2 linked regions of the Catenulispora sp. EB89 genome follow. The protein of the gene in region 2 interacts with the protein of the main gene of each other region in a pairwise test. Links are inferred from orthologs where the notes say so. Each region holds a gene or a part of one and is shown on either strand. Other genes may lie near its edges. The genes, in order: rplA and thrS.

The links.
Region 1: the proteins of thrS (region 2) and rplA interact in binary tests that used the Escherichia coli proteins (3 or more experiments, as listed by UniProt). The link is inferred for Catenulispora sp. EB89 from one-to-one orthologs.

The regions. Positions count from the first base shown.
Region 1 is NZ_JBGCCU010000040.1:56,175-59,457, reverse strand. The notes cover bases 236-3,206. They hold rplA (50S ribosomal protein L1), read right to left. Parts: upstream 2,093-3,206; coding sequence 1,379-2,092; downstream 236-1,378. Other genes in these bases: ABH920_RS46735 (cell wall-binding repeat-containing protein), read right to left, coding at 2,918-3,206; rplK (50S ribosomal protein L11), read right to left, coding at 2,197-2,631; rplJ (50S ribosomal protein L10), read right to left, coding at 378-902; rplL (50S ribosomal protein L7/L12), read right to left, coding at 236-325. Outside these bases: more of rplL, read right to left, coding at 1-235; more of ABH920_RS46735, read right to left, coding at 3,207-3,283. UniProt on the Escherichia coli protein: One of the primary rRNA binding proteins, it binds very close to the 3'-end of the 23S rRNA. Forms part of the L1 stalk. It is often not seen in high-resolution crystal structures, but can be seen in cryo_EM and 3D reconstruction models.
Region 2 is NZ_JBGCCU010000021.1:213,820-217,011, reverse strand. What follows is about bases 313-3,192. They hold thrS (threonine--tRNA ligase), read right to left. Parts: upstream 2,825-3,192; coding sequence 800-2,824; downstream 313-799. Other genes in these bases: ABH920_RS35640 (hypothetical protein), read left to right, coding at 2,996-3,192; ABH920_RS35650 (endonuclease V), read right to left, coding at 313-699. Outside these bases: more of ABH920_RS35650, read right to left, coding at 28-312. UniProt on the Escherichia coli protein: Catalyzes the attachment of threonine to tRNA(Thr) in a two-step reaction: L-threonine is first activated by ATP to form Thr-AMP and then transferred to the acceptor end of tRNA(Thr). The rate-limiting step is amino acid activation in the presence of tRNA.

The sequences.
Region 1 (3,283 bases), on a different replicon or contig from region 2:
CCTCCTTGGTCGCCTTCTCCAGGACCGGCTTCGGCGCACCGTCGACCAGGTCCTTGGCCTCCTTGAGGCCCAGCGAGGTCAGCTCGCGCACGACCTTGATGACCTGGATCTTCTTGTCGCCGGCCGACTCCAGGATGACGTCGAACTCGTCCTGCTCGACAGCGGCCTCGGCGGCGGCCGCGGCCGGGCCCGCGACGGCGACGGCGGCCGGGGCGGCAGCCTTGACGTCGAAGGTGTCCTCGAACAGCTTCACGAACTCAGAGAGCTCGATCAGGGTCATTTCCTTGAAAGCCTCGAGCAGCTCGTCGTTGCTGAGCTTCGCCATGATAGGCGTCCTTTCTCTAAGTGAGTTCTAGCTCGGTTGTGCCGGGTGCCTATCAGGCGTCGGCGGACTTCTTGGCCGACAGCGCGTCCACGGTACGGACGGCCTTGGCCAAAGGAGCCTGGAAGAGCGCCGCCGCGTTCGCGAGGGACGCCTTCATCGCGCCGGCCGCCTTGGCCAGCAGAACCTCGCGGGACTCCAGATCCGCGAGCTTGGCGATCTCGGCCGGGGTGAGGGTCTTGCCCTCCATCACCCCGCCCTTGATCACCAGAAGGGGGTTCGCCTTGGCGAAGTCACGAAGACCCTTGGCCGCCTCGACCGGGTCGCCCTTGATGAAGGCGATAGCCGAAGGACCCTTCAGCGCCGACTCGTCCAGACCCTCAATACCGGCCTCGCGAGCAGCGACCTTGGTCAGCGTGTTCTTCACCACGGCGTAGTCCGTGGTCGCACCGAGCGCGCGCCGAAGCTCCTTCAGCTGCGCGACAGTGAGCCCGCGGTACTCGGTCAGCACGGCGGCGTTCGAGCCGCGGAAGTGATCCGCGATCTCGGCGACCGCAGCCGCCTTGTCAGGCCTCGCCATACGGGCCTCCTTCCGGGGTGTCAGAGCCGACGATGAGCCACCAGACACGAAAAAACGCCCGGCGCGTCAGCGCGGGCGTCACAGGTAAGAAGGCCGGTCCCAGAAGGACGAGCTACAACTGCTTCACTTATCGCGCCTCGGCGGGTCGCTCCGTGTGGAGGCCTTCGACTGATCCGGGCCGTTCGGCTCGGAGCAGCGACCAGCGGTCTTCGGCTGCGTCAAGATTAGCACGGGGTCGAGGGTGGTTTTGACCGGCTGCGCACACGGCCGCTCCTGGCCGGATCTGTTCGGTCGGCAGGGATCCCGCCGCCGATCCACTCGGCGGGCGCCGCAAGGCTCGCGCAGCGCCCCTCAGTGCTCCCTCAGCGCCCTGACCGCCCCGTGGGCCCGACGAGAACCGAACAGCGGCAACGAAAAGCCCCCGTCCTCACGGACGGGGGCTCCTCCTGGCCTCTGGCTGCCTGGCTGCCTCTAACTCACGCCTCGTCGTCAGCCACGACGTTGCGCACGCGGTTGGCGTCCACCTGGATGCCGGGGCCCATGGTGGTGGCGAACGTGATCTTCCTCAGGTAGCGGCCCTTGGCGGCGCTCGGCTTCACGCGGAGCACCTCCTCCAGGGCGGCGGCGTAGTTCTCGGCGAGCTGCTGCTCGGAGAAGGAGACCTTGCCGATGATGAAGTTCAGGTTCGAGTGGCGGTCGGCGCGGAACTCGATCTTGCCGCCCTTGATGTCGTTGACGGCCTTGGCCACGTCCGCGGTGACGGTGCCGGTCTTCGGGTTCGGCATCAGGGAGCGCGGGCCCAGGACCCGGCCCAGGCGGCCGACCTTGCCCATCAGGTCCGGGGTGGCCACGACCGCGTCGAAGTCCAGGCGGCCCTTGGCGACCTCGTCGATGAGCTCGTCGGAGCCCACGATGTCGGCGCCGGCCTCGCGGGCCTGCTCGGCCTTGTCGCCCTGGGCGAAGACCAGCACGCGGGCGGTCTTGCCGGTGCCGTGCGGGAGCACGACGGTGGAGCGGACCATCTGGTCGGCCTTGCGGGGGTCGATGCCCAGGCGCATCGAGACCTCGACGGAGCTGTCGAACTTGGTGACCGAGGTCTCCTTCGCCAGGCGGATGGCCGCCACCGGCGTGTACAGCTCGTCGGCGTCGATCTTCGCCGCGGCGTTGCGGTAGCCCTTGCTGCGCTTCATTGCTGCTCTCCTAGGGATGGTGAGGTGTGGTCTTCGCGAGCCGCGCGCGGCTCTGCCACTGGTTCCGGTGGTGCTGGTACTGCTGGTGTTCCGGCTCGGACAGCTCAGCTGTCGGAGACGATGACGCCCATGGAACGCGCGGTGCCGGCGATGATCTTCATCGCGGCCTCGACGTCGTTCGCGTTCAGGTCGGGCATCTTGGTCTCGGCGATCTCCCGGACCTGGGCCTGCGACAGGGTCGCGACCTTGTCCTTCTGCGGGACGCCCGAGCCCTTCTCGATGCCCGCGGCCTTCAGGATCAGCTTCGCCGCCGGCGGGGTCTTCGTGATGAAGGTGAAGGAGCGGTCCTCGAACACCGAGATCTCGACCGGGACGACCTGGCCGCGCTGCGACTCGGTGGCCGCGTTGTACTGCTTGCAGAACTCCATGATGTTCACGCCGTGCTGACCCAGAGCCGGGCCGACGGGCGGGGCCGGGTTCGCCATACCGGCCTTGATCTGCAGCTTGATGACCGCGGTGAGCTTCTTCTTGGGAGGCATTCCCGTACTCGTTTCTGTAGACGTCGCCGATAACCCCTACCAAGGGCACGGCGGAGGGACGTCGCCATAAGGCAACAGCAGCCAAGCCTACCGGACCGGCTGCCGTGCCCCGGACGCCGCGAGGCCCCCGCACCGGTCAGGACCGGTACGGAGGCCTCATGCACAACATCGCTCCCAGGAGCGTTGTTCCTCACGGCTCACGACATCCGTTACGTCGTTACATCGCTATGTCGCTAAGCCGATACAGCGTTGCCTACGGCCGAACCACGGCCGAATCACGGCCGAGCTACGGCCGAACCGGCTTGGCCAGACCATGAGCCCCGCTCGGCAGCGCCGAAGCCAGGTCCGCGGCCGCACGCGCCGCCGAGACCCCCGACCCCGCGACCCCCGAGCCGGACCCCGCGGCGGCCACCTTGTTCCCGCCGCCGTCGATCACGCCCAGCGGACCGGCGATCGCCTTCGCCAGCTCCTTGTCGACCCCGGTCGGCACCGCCACCGGCCCGCCGAACACGAAGCCGCCGGACAGTTCCCCGCGGTTCGCGTCCAGCAGCGCGGTGTCCTGCCCGGACAGCCCCGTGGCCGGGTTCACCAGCAGCAGCGGGCCGCCCATGCTGCCCATCGCGGCCCCGCCGGACAGCGCGTCCGGCCACGC
Region 2 (3,192 bases):
AGAAACCCCCAAGGGGACCTGAAAGACCTACGCCCCCGCCAGCGCCCGCCGCGAAAGCTGGTCGGCCAGCCGCGTGGTCTCCGGCAGCCGGAACTTGGTCGCCAACCGCAGCGCCAGCCGCGTGGCGTCACCCACCGTGATCAAATGCCCGGGCGACACGTACACCGGCTTCGTCGAAAGCTGAGTCCGCAGCACCGCACCGACGACCTCCCCGTCGTGCACCAAGTCAGCAGCCTCACCGCGCTGAATCCCGGGCTCGGCGAACCGCCCCACGAAGGCCGTCTTCGCCACCCCCATCGCCGGTTTCCCGGCCAGCACCCCGAGGTGGCACGCCAGCCCGAACCGCCGTGGATGCGCGATCCCGTACCCGTCGCACACCAGCACGTCCGGCTCCACCGTCAGCCGCCCCAGCGCGCTGATCAGCGCCGGCATCTCCCGGAACGCCAACAGCCCGGACACATACGGGAACTCGACGTCCATCACCGCCGTCGCCATGTCCTCGACCGCGAGCGTGTCCGCGTCGAGCACCACGACCGCCCCCGCGACCCGCGAGGAGTCGATCGCATAGGCCACGTCCAGCCCCGCGACGTACCGGAACGGCGTCAGCGGCGTGGACACGTCCACCCGCCCCGCCAGCCGCGCCTGCTCCGCCTCGGCGTCCTGCGCCGTCCGCGGCCATCTCTCATGCGTGATCAGCACTGCTCATCCCCCTGCTTCCCCGTCCGTGTCCGGCCGGCTGACCGGGGCCCCCGTCGGTCCCGGTCGACCGGACACGCCACGCGGCGCCGCGGATCCGCGTTCAGATCCGCTCCTGCACCGCCTTCACGATCTCGGCGACGGCGTCGTCCACCGGCACCCCGTTGTTCTGCTCCCCACTGCGGTACCGGAACGAAACTGCGGCCTTCGCCACATCCTCGTCACCGGCCAGCAGCATGTAGGGGACCTTCTGCTTCTGCGCGTTGCGGATCTTCTTCTGCATCCGGTCGTCCGAGGAGTCGACCTCCACCCGGACGCCCTGCGCGCGCAGCTTCGCCGCCACCAGCTCCAGGTACGGCACGTGCGTGTCGGTGATCGGGATCCCGACCACCTGCACCGGCGCCAGCCAGGCCGGGAACGCCCCGGCGTAGTGCTCGGTCAGCACCCCGAAGAACCGCTCGATCGACCCGAACAGCGCCCGGTGGATCATGATCGGCCGCTGCCGCGAGCCGTCGGCGGCCTGGTACTCCAGGTCGAAGCGCTGCGGCAGCTGGAAGTCGAGCTGGATGGTCGACATCTGCCAGGTCCGGCCGATGGCGTCGCGCGCCTGCACCGAGATCTTCGGGCCGTAGAACGCCGCACCGCCGGGGTCCATGACCAGTTCCAGGTCCTCGCCCTCCGCGACCTCGCGCAGAGTCTCTGTAGCGAGTTCCCATTCCTCATCGGTACCGACGTACTTCTCCGGGTCCTTAGTGGACAGTTCCAGGTAGAAGTCGTTCAGACCGTAGTCACGCAGCAGGTCCAGCACGAACCGCAGCAGGCTGACGAGCTCGTCACGCATCTGCTCGCGCGTGCAGTAGATGTGCGCGTCGTCCTGGGTAAGCCCACGGACCCGCGTCAGTCCGTGCACCACGCCGGACTTCTCATAGCGGTACACCGTGCCGAACTCGAACAGCCGCAGCGGAAGGTCGCGGTAGGACTTCCCTCGGGCCCGGTAGATCAGGTTGTGCATCGGGCAGTTCATCGGCTTCAGGTAGTACTCCTGCTTGCCGTGTCCCTCGTCCAGAACCATGGGCGGGAACATCCCGTCCTTGTACCAGTCGAGGTGGCCCGAGATCTCGTACAGGTTCCCCTTAGTGATGTGCGGAGTATTGACGAACTCGTACCCCGCCTCTTCATGGCGCTTACGGGAGTAGTCCTCCATGACCCGACGGATGGTCCCGCCCTTGGGGTGGAACACCGGAAGACCGCTACCCAGTTCGTCGGGGAACGAGAACAGGTCGAGCTCCGCACCGATCTTGCGGTGGTCGCGCTTCTCCGCCTCGGCCAGGAACTCCAGGTGCGCCTTGAGCGCGTCCCGGGTCTCCCACGCAGTCCCGTAAATGCGCTGCAACTGCGGGTTCTTCTCGCTACCGCGCCAGTAAGCGGCCGCAGAGCGCATCAGCTTGAACGCCGGGATGAACCGGGTGCTCGGCACGTGCGGACCGCGGCAGAGGTCCTTCCAGCACAGCTCGCCGGTCTTGGCGTCCAGGTTGTCGTAGATCGTGAGCTCGCCGGCGCCGACCTCGACGTCCACGCCCTCGCCGGCGTCGTCGGCGGAGGCCTTGCCCTTGAGCCCGATCAGTTCCAGCTTGTAGGGCTCTGCAGAGAGCTCCTCACGGGCGTCCTCATCCGTCACAGGACGCCGCGAGAACAACTGCCCCTGCTTGATGATCGTCTGCATCCGGCTCTCGAGAGCCTTCAGGTCCTCCGGAGTGAACGGCCGCTCGACGTCGAAGTCGTAGTAGAAGCCGTTGCGGATCGGCGGGCCGATGCCGAGCTTCGCCTCCGGGAACGCCTGCTGCACGGCCTGCGCCAGCACGTGCGCGGTCGAGTGGCGGATGATCGCACGACCGTCCTCGGAGTCGGCGGCGACCGGCTCGACCAGGTCACCGGCCTTGGCCAGGGTGGCCAGGTCGACGAGCCGGGTCCCGGCCGGGTCGGTCAGGCGGGCGGCCACGACGGAGCGGTCGCCGGCGCTGTGTTTGACGTCGCCAGAGGCGAACAGGTCCGCCAGCGTCGTGCCGACCGTGACCGTCCGCTCGTCCCGGCTGGGGCCGTCGGCGATCGTCACTGCGAAGTCGGACACGGGGTGCTCCTTCAAAGGGGGTCAACAGGCGGGGCCGATCAGGAGAAAACTTTACCGACCGCCGCGGGTGCTTCGCGCGACAGTAGTCCCAGGGGCCGTCCGACCGGCCTGTTGAATCAACGTTCTACGTGACGTCGTCATCCGTTCACGAAGGGTGCCTACGGTGGTTCCGTGGGGCGGACAACTGAACGCAGGACACCGACCAGGCTGCAGCTATGGACCGGCGCTGTTGTAGTACTCGCGGCAGCGGCGCTGACCACGGGGACGCTCGCCGTGGCGGACACCCAGCACGGAGTGGCCCGGGTGGGGCAGGAGACCGCGCCGCTGGCGCAGTCCGCCTCCGACCTGTACTTCGCACTCAGCGACCT